One region of the Pontibacter sp. BAB1700 genome, then DNA from elsewhere that is predicted to be linked to it. Evidence: riboswitches for the same ligand, from Rfam matches in the RefSeq annotation. Region 1 holds a riboswitch; the other holds the start of a gene.
What was found. Region 1 has a riboswitch for S-adenosylmethionine ahead of O71_RS14045 (O-acetylhomoserine aminocarboxypropyltransferase/cysteine synthase family protein). Riboswitches for the same ligand answer to the same signal wherever they lie in the genome.
Positions count from the first base shown of each region.

Region 2: it holds a riboswitch for S-adenosylmethionine, as region 1 does, so the genes downstream of both, O71_RS07115 (hypothetical protein) here and O71_RS14045 (O-acetylhomoserine aminocarboxypropyltransferase/cysteine synthase family protein) in region 1, are expected to answer to the same signal.

Region 1 covers NZ_AKIS01000116.1:16,465-23,762, reverse strand. Annotated here, with positions in the region: gene O71_RS14055 (homoserine dehydrogenase) at 1-929, opposite strand, end outside; gene metX (homoserine O-acetyltransferase) at 910-1,968, opposite strand; gene O71_RS14045 (O-acetylhomoserine aminocarboxypropyltransferase/cysteine synthase family protein) at 1,968-3,302, opposite strand; SAM riboswitch class I at 3,598-3,701, opposite strand; gene O71_RS14040 (SDR family oxidoreductase) at 3,957-5,441, shown strand; gene O71_RS14035 (phosphoribosylaminoimidazolesuccinocarboxamide synthase) at 5,617-6,564, shown strand; gene O71_RS14030 (STAS domain-containing protein) at 6,620-6,997, shown strand; gene O71_RS14025 (ribonuclease Z) at 7,011-7,298, shown strand, end outside.
Region 2 covers NZ_AKIS01000051.1:10,454-17,751, forward strand. Annotated here, with positions in the region: gene O71_RS07100 (hypothetical protein) at 1-186, opposite strand, end outside; gene O71_RS07105 (hypothetical protein) at 225-608, opposite strand; gene O71_RS07110 (hypothetical protein) at 637-1,395, opposite strand; gene O71_RS07115 (hypothetical protein) at 1,704-2,588, opposite strand; SAM-I-IV-variant riboswitch at 2,647-2,743, opposite strand; gene O71_RS07120 (murein L,D-transpeptidase family protein) at 2,899-3,351, opposite strand; gene O71_RS07125 (hypothetical protein) at 3,445-4,074, opposite strand; gene O71_RS07130 (hypothetical protein) at 4,159-5,421, opposite strand; gene O71_RS07135 (hypothetical protein) at 5,639-6,607, shown strand; gene O71_RS22580 (YqiA/YcfP family alpha/beta fold hydrolase) at 6,629-7,213, shown strand; gene O71_RS07145 (hypothetical protein) at 7,147-7,298, opposite strand, start outside.

The sequences.
Region 1 (7,298 bases):
AATATCAGCCACACAGCCGAGCCCGTCGGGTGACTTCCAGCCCCTTTCCCGAGTAGAAATTGCTTGCCTGCGAACTGTGCTTCTATTTCAAGACCATTGAATTCTGCTTCCACACCATACAGAGCATCCGTTGCAGGTATAAGCGTAGGTAGGACCTGAAGCGCAACCTGCCCCGTAGCAGTAGCTTTTAAAGACCCAATCAACTTGATACGACAACCCAAGGCATCAGCCAGCTCAACGACTTCAGTGTTTATGTGCTGAATACCAAAATGCAGCACCTCCTCCGGATGCACCAGTACCCCATAGGCATGCGTTGCCAGGATGCAGAGCTTATGCAGCGCATCCACCCCCTCTACATCCAGGGAAGGATCCGCCTCGGCAAATCCTAAGGCCTGCGCCTGCTCCAAAGCCAACTGGTAGCTTCCCCGCTCAGCGTGCAGTTTACTCAGTATATAATTGGATGACCCGTTGAGTATACCTCGCACCTCTAACAATGGCTCTGAGCCATAGTAGGCTTCAAGTGTGCGCAGCACAGGTATACTGCCGCAAACGGAGGCTTCGTACAACAGTACACCGCCATATTTCTGCTGCAGCCGGATCAGCTCGGGCAGATTCTCGGCAATTACTTTTTTATTGGCCGATACCACCGTCCTCCCCTGCTGCAGCGCCTGCCGGAGTATACCGAGCGCCTCCTCTGGATCGCTGATGAGTTCGGCAATGATATCGAGACTGGTATCTTGCAGCACCTCCTGCACATTGTAGGTAAAGGCAGAGGCGGGTAAGGTGCGCGGCTTGTCTTTATCTTTCACGCAGATACTCCCGATCTCCCAGCCAAGGTGCCGGTTGGCCTCCACCACATCGTAGAGCCCCTGCCCTACGCAACCAAAACCGATCAGGCCGATACGCTTTTTAAACTTCTGTATTTTCATAGTGTATGTGCTTTACTTTTTCTGCTTGGTAAAAATCCTGTATGGCTTTTGTCAACTGTGCCGTTTCCACCAAAAAGCCATCATGGCCGTAACCGGAGCGGAGTTGGGAGAAACGAGAACCCGGCACCAGCCGGTGGAGCTGCTGCTGCTCCTCTATCGGGAAAAGCAGATCAGTGTCTACGCCGACAAATAGGGTCTTAGCCCGAAGCCGCTCCAGGGCTTTCTCAACACCTCCCCTGTCCCGACCAATGTTATGGGAGTCCATGGCTTTGGAGAGCAACCAGTAGGTGTAGGCATTGAAGCGTTGTGCCAGTTTCTCTCCCTGGTATACCTGGTAGGAGGCAGCCCGGAAATCATCGGTGATGCTGTTGCCCGGCTCCTGCTGGCTCGCTTCGTAGCAGGTATAGTGCCTGTAGGAAAGCATGGCGATGGCGCGGGCCGTTTTAAGACCCGCTATACCTGACTCGCTTGTGCTGGTCTGCCAGGTTGGGTCCTGACGGATAGCCATGCGCTGGCTTTCGTTAAAGGCGATGCCCCAGGCCGAGTGCCGCGCATTGGAGGCCACCTGGATCAGATGACCACATACCTCCGGCTGCAAGATAGCCCACTCCAGCGCCTGCTGCCCACCCAGCGAACCGCCGAGCAGGGTATGCACCCTGGCTATACCCAGGTCCTGCCGCAGCAGGTCGAAGGCACGTACAATGTCGCGGTTGGTCAGTTGCGGAAAGCTGTGGTAGTAGGGCTGCAGCGTTTCCGGATTAACTGCAAGTGGTCCCGTGGATCCATAGCAGCCACCCAGGGAGTTCGCACAAACCACAAACCAGTCCGCCGGTTCATATAATTTTCCCTCGCCAAATAATTCGGTCCACCAGTCGGTGAAGTCCGAGCTGCCCGTGAGGGCGTGGCATACCCACACCACATTGCTTTGGTCTTGGTTGAGTTGTCCATAGGTTGTATAGGCCAACTGGAAGCCGGGAAGCGAGGCCCCCGACTCCAGTTGGAATTGTTTCTGGTAATGAAATACTAGTTGTTCAGGCATTATGCTTCGTTCAATACAGGTTCTTCGTGGCGCTGCCGCACTTTGGCAAAAGCCTGTTCTAGGTCAGCTTTGATATCGTCAAGGTGTTCTATACCTGCAGACAGACGCAGCAAGGTTGGTGTCACACCGGCACTCTGCTGCTCATGCTCCGAAAGCTGCTGGTGAGTAGTGGAGGCCGGGTGGATGATCAGCGTTTTAGCGTCTCCCACATTGGCCAAGTGACTCACCAGTTGTAGACTGTTCACGAAAGTTTCCGCTTGTTTTTTGTCGCCTTTCAGGTTAAAGGAAAGCACGCCACCAAACCCTCGTTTCAGGTATTTTTTGGCCAGGTCGTGATACTTGCTGGACGGCAGCCCCGGATAGTTCACACTCTCCACATGCTCGTGCTGCTCCAGCCATTCAGCAAGCGCCTGCGCATTCTGCACCGTGCGGTCCACACGCAGCGAGAGTGTCTCCAGCCCCTGCAGCAGCAGGAAAGAGTTGAACGGACTGAGTGCCGGACCAAAGTCACGCAGGCCCTCTACCCGCGCTCTGATCGAGAAAGCAATGTTCCCAAAAGGTCCGTCCGTACCGAACACCTCCCAAAAATTGAGACCGTGGTAGCCCTCCGATGGCTCTGAGAATTGCGGAAATTTGCCGTTGCCCCAGTTGAAGTTGCCACCATCCACGATCACGCCGCCGATGCTCGTTCCGTGACCACCGATCCACTTGGTAGCCGACTCCACCACCACGTTGGCGCCATGCTCTATGGGCCTGAACAGGTAGCCGCCCGCCCCGAAGGTATTGTCCACTACCAGCGGAATATCATGCTTCTGGGCAATAGCCGCGATGGCGTCAAAGTCAGGAATATTGAAGCGCGGATTGCCAATGGATTCGGTATAGATGGCTTTCGTGTTCTCATCGATCAGCTTTTCGTAACTCTCCGGTTCGTCGCTTTCGGCAAAGCGCACTTCGATGCCCAGTCGCTTGAAGGCTACCTTAAATTGATTGTAAGTGCCACCATAGAGAAAACTGGAGGAGACAAAATTATCGCCGGCCTGCAGGATGTTGTTGAGGGCGATGAACTGGGCCGCCTGCCCCGAGGCAACGGCCACTGCTGCCACCCCGCCCTCCAAAGCAGCAATACGCTTTTCAAACACATCGGTGGTGGGGTTCATGATGCGGGTATAGATGTTACCGAACTCCTTTAGCGCAAACAAATTGGCACCATGTTCGGCGTCTTTGAAAACATAGGAAGAAGTCTGGTAGATTGGCACGGCGCGGGAACGGGTAGTAGGATCGATCTCTTGGCCGGCGTGTAATTGAAGTGTCTCGAAATGAAGTGAATTAGACATAGTCGTTCTGTTTAAGATTTTTGAAAAAATATAGAATAGATTAGCTTGTGCTGAGACAAGAAAAGATAGAGATGCAGCAATAGCCGTGATTACAGGTATAGCCTGTAGCTAAGCGGTAAATGCAGCAGATATAAAGAGGATTAATGCACTGCTAGCAACAGCAGCAGCACATGCACATTCGGCTACAACAGGTGGTAGCAAAAGTTGAGGCATGCGAAAGAACCAGGCTTTGAGCTGCCGGGGTTGATCGTAAAAAAAGCGGTGTTGATGTTGTTCCCTTTTCCATAACGTTATCAATTTATATACATCCGGACTTCCGGAATCAGGAATTAGCACCTTGCACTGCGGCTGGTTGCTAGCGTTTCATAGAGCCTGTCTCTCCACGCTTCTTTATAAATCGATACCCACAAGGGATATCAGACTTGATGATGCAAAGCTAGAGCAGCATTTCAAATAATCCAAATTAAAATTTTAAATAATTTAAAGTTCGTCGAAAAATCAATTTTATAAACCTGCTCTCCAATGCTTTACATACTTTATAATAGCTAACCTTTATACCTGTTGGTTTAGAATCTTTGAATAAGTATAATTGCTCATACATAACATTCACCGGCTATACCTGTTGTGCAGGTATAAACTGTCTGGATAACCCGCATGAAAATACTCCTGACCGGCGCAAACGGCTACATTGGCAAACGACTTCTACCCGTACTGATTGAAGCGCAGCACGAGGTGGTCTGCCTTGTGCGTGACCTGCGCCGCTTTGAGGTGGCAGATAGTTTGAAAGGTAAGGTGCAAGTAGTTCAGGGAGATTTACTCAAACCGGAAAGTTTACAAAACCTGCCCCGTGACATAGAAGCCGCCTATTACCTCGTGCATTCCATGGGCTCCGGATCGGCTGACTTTGAGGAGGCCGAAAAAACATCTGCCGCCAACTTCGTCAGCTACCTCAATACAACAAGCGCCCGACAACTGATTTACCTCAGTGGCATTGCCAACGACGAACATTTGTCGCGCCACCTATCTTCTCGCCGGCAGGTGGAGGATGTGCTTGCGCAGGGCAAAGCTTCTCTCACAGTATTGCGGGCTGCGATCATCATCGGCTCGGGCAGCGCTTCTTTCGAGATCATCCGCGACTTGGTGGAAAAACTGCCTGTGATGGTGACACCGCGTTGGCTCAACTCCCGCTGCCAGCCCATCGCCATACGCGACGTCATCTTTTACCTGACTGCCGTGCTGGGCCGTGAGGACTGCTATGGCGAACGCTTTGAGATTGGCGGGCCCGATGTGCTTACTTACAAGCAAATGCTGCTGCAACTGGCCAAAGTACGAAACCTGAAGCGGCGCATCTATACCTTACCGGTGCTCACGCCCAAGCTCTCCTCCTACTGGCTATACTTTGTCACGAGCACAAACTACGCATTGGCCCGCAGTCTGGTGGAGAGCCTGCGCAACGATGCCGTGGTGAAAGACAGCAGCATACAACAGCTGATCCCGCACAAGTGCCTCAGTTACGAGAGTGCTCTGAATCTGGCTTTTACCAAGATGGAGCAAAACATGGTGGTCTCCAGTTGGAAGGATGCGCTGGTGAGTGGCACCATGAGCCTTAACTTCATGGATTTTGTACAAATACCAGAACACGGCGTACTCACCGACCGACAGCGCATGCGTTTCGACAGAGCGCCGGAGGAAGTGATGGACAACATCCTGCGCATCGGCGGTGAGCGTGGCTGGTACAAGACTGACTTTTTGTGGGAGATACGTGGCCTGCTCGATAAAATGGTGGGCGGCGTTGGTTTGCAGCGCGGCAGGAGGCACCCCTCAGACGTGCAGGCAGGTGATTCTATCGATTTTTGGCGTGTGTTAGCGGTCGATCGCCAGGCAAAGCGGCTTCTCCTATACGCTGAAATGAAACTGCCCGGCGAGGCTTGGCTGCAGTTCCGGATCTATCGTGAGAAGGATGGCAACTACCTTGAGCAATTGGCCGCTTTTCGTCCGGATGGCTTGGCAGGCAGGTTATACTGGTATGCGATGCTGCCATTTCATTTTGTAATTTTCAAGGGAATGGCGCACAACATTATTCATTACCGCGAGCCGTTGGCAAACAAAATCTCACCTCCTCCACCACATTCTCGATAATGTACAAACAATAGATTTCATAATATAAAACTATAGCTATACTTAAGAGTATACAGCAATGTCCAAACTCAGATGATTATCCTTTCTGCGAAGGCATTTCACATTTATACCTATACCTTATAACTCGCACCGACAAAAAATTTTAACTTTGCCTTTCTCTAACCCAACAGACCTAATGGAGGCCATAAAAGAAACCAACTTCTCCTTCGCCGGGCAAACCGGTTTTTATAGAGGCAAGGTGCGCGATGTTTATTATTTCGAGGACCGTCTGGCAGTCGTAGCCACTGACCGCATTTCGGCATTTGACGTGGTGTTGCCGCGGGCTATTCCTTATAAAGGACAGGTATTGAACCAAATAGCAAGCATAAACCTTAAAGCTACTTCAGACCTTGTGCCCAACTGGGTGCTGTCGACGCCAGACCCGAACGTAACCATCGGGTATCGTTGCGAGCCATACAAAGTAGAGATGGTGATCAGGGGGTATCTGGCGGGGCATGCCTGGCGCGAGTACAAGGCTGGCAAACGCAGTGTGTGCGGCGTAGCGCTTCCGGAAGGACTTCGTGAAAACGACAAACTGCCGGAGCCGATCATCACCCCGACCACCAAAGCCGACGAAGGGCACGACGAGGACATCTCGCGTGAAGAAATTCTGGCAAAAGGCATTGTATCTGAGCAAGAATATATTAAATTAGAAGCTTATACCCAGGCACTCTTTGCAAGGGGTACAGAGCTTGCCGCCAAGCGCGGACTGATACTGGTAGACACCAAGTACGAGTTCGGCAGCTACAACGGCGAGGTATACCTGATCGATGAGATCCACACGCCGGACTCTTCGCGCTACTTTTATCTGGAAGGGTATCAGCAGCGTCAGCAGAACGGTGAAACGCAGAAGCAACTTTCGAAGGAGTTTGTGCGACAGTGGCTGATCGAGAACGGTTTTCAGGGAAAGGAAGAACAGGCTATACCTGAAATGACCGATGAAGTGGTGAACAGTATTTCGGACCGCTACATCGAGTTGTACGAGGTATTTACGGGACAGCCTTTTCACAAAGAAAGTTACGATAATGTGCTCTCACGCATTGAGAATCACATAGTAGAAAACATTTTTAACGAGAAAAATTAGAATTATTAACGTGGATTTTGGTACATTCGCGTTTAAATCCTTTACTGGTAGATCTATGAAGTACACGATTGATAAGAAAGAAAACTACACGATTATCACGATAGACGAGAAGAAACTGGATACTTCAATCGCTCCGGATTTAAAATCTGAGTTCGTGAAATTGAATGCTGAAGGGATCACCAACCTGATTCTTGACCTCAATAACGTAAAATATACCGACTCTTCAGGACTGAGCTCTATCCTGATCGCGAACAGACTTTGCAACTCCTCTAACGGCTTGCTGATTCTGACCAGCCTGCAGGACCATGTGATGAAGCTGATCACGATCTCTAAACTGGAGTCTGTGCTAAACATCCTTCCGACGGTGGAAGAGGCCATCGACCGCGTGTTTCTGCACGAGATCGAGCAGGACCTGACCAACAAGGAAGACTAGTTAAACCAACTTTGTGGATTTCGAACTCAGAATACTCGGCAGTTCGTCGGCCACACCCTCGGCAAACCGGCACCATACCGCCCAATTGCTGACCATCGACAATCAGCTTCATCTGATTGATTGCGGAGAAGGAACCCAAATGCAGCTGATGCTTTACAAGATAAAGCATCAGCGCATTTCTAATATCTATATCAGCCACCTGCACGGCGACCACTACTTCGGTCTGGCAGGCCTCCTCTCCACCATGCATTTGCAGGGCCGCCAACAGCCACTGCACCTCTTCGGCCCTCCCGGCCTCTCC
Region 2 (7,298 bases), on a different contig from region 1:
GGCAGACAGCACCGGCTCGTGCACCACCTGTTGGGCACTCAGCGAAAAAACACCAAACACCTTTTCCTGCCGGAAACCAACCAGGTCCTCCGTGATGCGCCAGAGGCGGTTGTTGTTGCAGGGTAGTACTTCCTGACCGTTTACCTGTAGTCCGAAGAAAAATCCGTTAGTTGTTATCTGATACAAAAGAGTTATAGTGTTTAGGGATTTGAGAGTTCTGGAATCTAGAAAAATTTTGATAGCAGCTTCATGCCGAAGGTGTTGTTGATGGTGCCATCGCCACAGCAATAGGTGCAGGTATGCGTGGAGCGGGTGCGCATGCAGTTGCAAGTGGAGCTTTTAATGATGATCATTTTCCACTCGGCCTCTTCTTTTCCTGTTAGCTCCAAACGTTTACCTTTTAAGTCGATAGCATAGTACTGCTCCAATTGGTCAACCACTACAAAACGCCCTTCCTTATAGCTGAATATGTGCAGGAATGAGGGTTCCAGAAAGGTCCCCGCCGCGTTGCTGTGGATGCCGTATAGATCGCGCACGGTGTCGTAAGTTTTGTAGAAGGTACTGTTGCCCACGGTATGCAGCACCTCGTTTACAAGTATTATTATCATAGTCAGATTTGTTAACGTGAGAAATGGCTTATGCCACCCAGCTTTGAGGCGACATGATGCGACGGGCTGCTGGCAGACTTTCCCAGTCTATACCCGCCGCCGCTCGGGCAATCTGCTCCACGATGGCGATGTCCACATACTCATTTCTGGAGTGCTCATGCCAAACGCCTGCCGAAAGGTTAGTGCACTCCGATATAACATCCTCAAAAATGGCCGTATCGGTAAACACGCCGTAGGGGTCCGCTTGGTAGAGCATGCCCTGGTCCGCAAATTGGCCTGCAAGCGCCTCCGCAAAACTGTCGCTGGCCGTGCGCTCACAGCGCTGGTGGGTGATAATAGAGCCTATCTCTCTGCGGTCGAAAGCCACGGCACGTTTGAATTGTTTGAAAAAAGCGGGGTCTTGTTCCAAAGCCCAGCGGCTGCCCAGGCAACCACGCTCCTCGCCTGCAAAAAAGTAATAAGTACCCGGCACCCCCTGGCAAATCAGGTAGAGCAGGATGGTGACGCCCGCCTTGTTGTCACCGCCGAGTATAGTGCTGCCATCCGTACGTATGATGTTACGGGCAACTATATGGTTCACTTTTTCACGGGTATAGGAGGCGGTGTCCAGGTGCGACGTGAACAGTGTTTCGGACTCCCCAACTCGCAGGAAGTAGTTGCCGAAATCGTCTTTCTGCACCCCTGCAGGCAGGTAGGGCTCCAGTCGGCTCTCGTACTCATAGGGCACCGTGTACTGGGTCAGGTTCAGGAAAGTGTTTTTAAAATCAAACGTACAGTTTTCGCGCATAGGCAGCTTATAGGGTTATGGTTGAACAAAAATTTACAAGGCAAAGCAGGTCCTGCGCTGCTCCAGTAGAGCAGTGGAACATATTCAGAGGACCCAGAAAAATTATATAAGCGTCGCACAGAGGCAAGCAGGTGCCCGTTCGCTAAAACTATAGTTTAGCGCAGTGCGACAGGGAAAAGCAAGGTAAATTAGGCATCAGGCAAGGCGAAGCACACCTGCGACGCTTTCTAAATTTGATAATACAAAGATACAGCAACGTAAACAGATTTTAGTTTTTCTACAAGCTTGTAATTAAGAAGTCCCTGAGCTTAGTAGAAGCGACTACAGAGTCGGTCTACATCGTGCATAAACGCTGTAATGCGTTGAATCGTCTCCATCTCGAGCGCCTTGTCGAAATCAGCCAGCTTCAGATCGAACTCCACCTCAGCGACACTGTTACTGATCTGTGGGCGCATGTAGGCCTCAAACCCATAGTTATCTGCTAGCTGATTGAGCTTAGCTACCTCCTCTTTCACAAGATCAGCTACATAGACTGCGGAGCCACTCAATGCGGAACGGCGGCGCTCGTCGTGAGTAAGTTCTATTTGCAGCACAGCTCCTACACGCACCACAGGGCGATACATACTATCCTGCAGCAGACTGTAGGTGATGTGAGTGTGCTCCTTCCTCTGTATACCTGAAACTGTTGCCAGCAAGTAGTAGAAGTCTTCGCGCAGCGTAAGCAAGCGGTAACTCGGCCGATGATTAAATGGCCCGTTCGATTTCAGCTCCTCCACTACCTGCTCTATAGGTACAGCCAGCGCTGTTTTTGGAAACATTTGTCGAAAGCGACTTAGGAAACGTAGCATGTGTCCCGTACGGAGCCCCTCAGGCTTTTCGCGTACCAATTGCTTTTGGGTGCGTGCGTACCCTGCAAAACTAAAAACAGCACCACTGAGCGGGCTCCCGGCGGCACGCAGCAAAATAATGTCGCTATCCGGCCACTGCTTCTGGAAGTTTTCCCATATCATCAGGTAGCTACCCAGGTGACCGTCGTATATGCTCGTAGCGTCGCCACCTACCCTGTACTTTCTCCCATCGCGCATCTTAGGGAAAGTTACCCGGCTAAACCGGTAGGGAGCGTGCCCCATAATCTCCAGCTTATTCTCAAGAATAAGGTCATAGTTGTTTACTAAAGTGCTTAAAGCGCTCATAGCTGTTCAGTTAAAAAATGAAACAAAAAGTAAAATAGAAAAGCTATGGGCGATAAACGCTTACAGCTTTTTTTCGGCAGAAGCCGCGCATTGTAATGGGCACCGTTGGAGCTAAAACCCGGTTGCCGTGCCTAAAGACACTCTGAATGCTTATTATGAAATGATAACTGCTTCGTTAAACAGATGGTATTGAATCATGGTGCAAATATAGTAAATTTATATATATTAAGCAAATAATTACACGAATGATTCCCCTCTTTGCCGTGCACAGCTTAGGAAGGACCGTCTTGAAGAAGATATAGTTCTGTAGTTAAGGCTTTATCTCAATGGGGGTACCAACCGGAACGGCCCGGTACAGTTCCTCCATCTCGTCGTTGGTCACAGCCATACAGCCGGCAGTCCAATCTAAGAGGCGATGCATACGCCCAATGAAAGGCATTTTGTTGGGCAAACCGTGTATTTTAATATCTCCTCCAACGGGTTTGCCTAAGCGGGCGGCCTCGCGCCGGTTGGCGGCATTAGGATACGATACCCCCAGGTTTTTGTAGTATGCGCTGTTCAGGTTTTTGTCGTTAATCGTATAGCGCCCCTCGGGTGTTTTGTTGTCCCCCTCGTACTGCTTGTCCCCAACCGGGGTTTTGCCTAATGAAATGCTGTAACTTTTAACCAGCTCACCTTTGCTATACGCCTCCAGCTTGCGCTCTGACTTATGCACCACTAAGTGGTCTATTTTAATGCCTTCAGGTAAAGACCGCTCTGACACCAGGAGGTGAACATAGTAAGTACTAAAAACCAGAATAAGTAAAAAATATAGTTTCCTCCACTTTTTGTATGTTGATGCTATACCCATTGCAGCTTAATACCATTCAGATGTATCTGGAAGTTTACGATATTCCCAAACTTTTTTACCAATTATCTCTAAAGCCTTAGAAAATTCAGGCTTATCACCATTTGCCTCAAAATCAGGGCTATCGCTATACGTAAATGTTTCCATTTCCAACACTGCAGTACAAAATAAGCGGGCTTGGATCTCTAAAACGCGACACCGCAGATGGGGGAGTTTGAGGTGAAACTCGATCGTACTGAATCGCTCATCTCGCTCATGAGGCAGCAATATAATATTGATATTATCTGATTCCAGATTTTGCTTTAGGAAGTCGAATAGGGGTTGATCAAAAGTGTAGGGCAAAACAGTTTGCCGTTCTGTTTCAGGAAATGTTTCCAGGGCAGCGGCTATCGTATACAAAAATGAAAGAAGACTCTTTTTATCAGCATCCTCCCCAAATTTAATTCTTTCCTCCAAACAGCTTATTTCCTGCTCGATTTCATGCACTAAATTCCTATAGGTAAATAAATACGACCATAAGGAAAAACCAGGGATATTAGCTTGTACTTCACCATATCGCCAATCTTCAGTTATTTGCAAAAAATACCCTGCAGGGAAAAGCAGGTTGTTTAGCTTATTTAGGAGTTGTTGCTGCGTCATGAATGTATGTGAATACTACACAAAGTTCGTTTGAAGATTATTATGATCTCAGTGCCTACAGGCTTGCATTTTCAGCAGCTGCCATTAGGCTAATGCATCTACGTCTGGACAGTACTTCCCTAAAATGTAATCTTTCACATCATTATCATACGTCACCAATTTGGCGTTTACTCTTATTCCCTTAACCACTTTTTTAGTGCTGGGCATGGTATCCGTGTGTGGCAAGGTATCAATGTAGTATTCGACAGCTTCCGCGTCACCCAACTGCTTTTTGAATTCCTTTCGGATATTGGTTAGTTCTGTAAATGGCCCCTTTTTCTTTTCGTCCTTAAAAACGAAAGAGTTTACCACGTTGTCGACATTGAGCATCCTCTTATTTTCAAAGGCATCGTCAATTTCCTCGTCGCCTGCGTACGCCTGTTTATTTTTGGCAGTTCGGCTATATAAGTTTGAGTAAAGGTATTTTAGTTTTTCATAATAGTCAGGTTTCTCCAAATCTGACAAAGCAACGCCATTAGGGTGGATTAAGAAAAACAAGTATAGCGTTGCGCGTTTTGGGTTGAGCTTGACGTGTTTGTTTATATCCGGGAAACTAACCGTAATGCCCTGCGAGCGCCCAGTGCTGCGTGAAATATGGATTCTGCGATGCCTCAAAACAAATTCATACTTTTGTTTAAAGAGCATTTCGTAGCGCATTTTCTCAAACAGCGGAAACGCCTGCAGCAAGTACTCCTGACTAACGCCAGCCGCTATCATGCCATTGATGCATTTCATGCAGATGTCGGCTGTGCGGAACTTGAAAATAACCTCTTCTTTGTTTCTGCAATAGTCCCCAATACAACCTTCGGCTTTGTCATGTAAGCTGCGCCTTGCATACATGGTTTTGCAGTAAAGCTTATGCAATACCTGCGTCATAACTGTAAATGTGATGGGGTAGATAGCGCTGCAATCTAGGTACTCGCCCCACTCACTAGTTTTAATAAATACATTTAGGGCGTCGTCCTGAAAAGCTGCTAAGTGCTGTAAACTATTACTTTCAGGTGTAAGCAATATCACAAAATCTTTTGATGGTATTGTCCAGCGTTCCCGATAGGCATCGCAATGGTTAAAGAAATAGCTAAAGGAATGTCCTAGAAAATGCTCTCTCCTAGCGGTCAGCTTTCCTTTTTGGTTCACAGACATTCTTTCTCCTACATGTTCGCCAGAGCTCAAGGCTAACGCAGCACTGGCAAGGTTATCTTTGGTTCTAATAAAAGAAATAAGCCCAGGAGTTGCCTGCAGCAACTTCATTACCTGCTCATACTGCTCCACAGGGAAGTCAGTATCTCGGATTATATGTACGTTCATAAGTTTGCTTTCAAATGCCTATACAATATATTCAATTTCAACAATATTTTTAAGGTATATACAGGGATCTTGAATGGAGGGGGCACATTATTTATAAGAAAAAACCATTTGCACATCAATTACAAGCTTGCAAACTCAGAATTATGCGCTTGTATATGAGCTATTTTGCATAGCAGAGCCAGAAACGCTGGTTCGTTCTTTCACTTCAATTCTTTATATGCGCAGAACCCCTTATGCAACATCCGAATTAGACGAAAAGTCATTGGCAGCCATGCTGCGTGAGCGACTCAAAACTGGCAAAAGCCTGGTGTACTTTGCCTCTGGTCGCAGAGTCCGCAAAGAGTATTACTCCCTTCCCTACAACCACATTGTGCTGGTTGACTATAACTTCCGCTCAACCTTTGCCGTGCGCGGTAAGGTCATTATTGTCGGTATGACGGCGCTGCAGGCTACGGCGGTATTTCAGGCTGCTGGCGTAAAGTTCGATGCTTTTGTGTGTATAAACGAGGGGTTGAGCGAGGGCGGTGGCTATTACGCCATCAACGGAAACTGGAGTATGGGCACTATTCTACCTATCCTCAAAGACACCTACCTGCACATAGCCTGCCCCACCTACTATGGTCGCAGCCGCTGGCGCGATCAAATGTTTAACCTACCGCAACAAGCCGAATTGCTCGATGCAACAGACCCTGCATACATGAACCCAACTGTGTTCTCAGACTACAGCCGCTATGGAGAAGCTGCTTGTGTGTGGCGCGTGACGAAGGAGCCTGGAAAGGCAGTGTCTTTCAAAGTGGGCAACCGCACGCTCACGTTGCAGCGCAAAAACATTTGGGACGACTACGACATGCTGGACACCCTGATGGTACGCTGCTCGCCGAGCGAAGAAAGGCAACTACAGCTGATGGCACCAAAAGCGAAGCCCCTGTACCGTCCGCGGCATTACAGCAGAGAGGCGCAGGATGCCAATTTTGAGGCGATGCTGCATTACTGCAACCTGCACCGAATCGAAAAGCTGGGGCTCACGCCGTGGTTGGGTGGCAACTATACACGATTCCTGAATTACCTGCAAGCGCATCAGGACCGATTTCCTTACCCGCAGTCGCTATACCTGTACCACCTGCACCGCAACGATTACAGGGAGCTGTATAAGCTGGCGGATGGAACTGAAACACAAACTGTTTAGGCATAAACTGACTATACCTGCATGAAGCACATCCTATACCTGCACGGTTATAACGGCTCGCTCACGACAGCCAAAAGAGCTATACTGGAGCGCTACGGTAACGTGGCAGCTCCTGCCATAGCCTACGATAAGCCAGACTACTTTAAGAAATTGATCGACCTTGCCAACACCGCCGATGTCATCATCGGTTCCAGCTTTGGCGGGCACACAGCCCATTTGCTTTCCTTGCTATATGATAAACCCGCGCTGCTTTTCAACCCAGCTTTCGTCACTAAATCACCTGTTCCTGATTTGAATGGTTTAGCTATACCAGTTTACAAAAGTAGTCACACCTTTATTGTTTTAGGTAAGCAGGATCATGTGATTTTGTATAATGATAATTTGGAATTTGTGTCTGGGAAATTGAATGTCGCTGATGTTCGTATTGTGAAAGTCGATGGATTGGGGCATCGTATACCTGAGGAGGTATTTGAGGAACAGGTGGTGGAGTTTTGGGAAGACTGTAGCGTCTTCCCACTTACTTGCAAAGGTATAGCGTATTATATTAGTGCTAAATCCACCAACATTTTTTCAAGTGGTTCATCATCTTGCCCTTTAATCCAGTGATTGGATAAATAGTAATTGTGATTAGGCAAAGATCTAGCATAATAACGGTCTTTACCTAAGTGGTCTTTTCTCCCTTCCTGCTCGG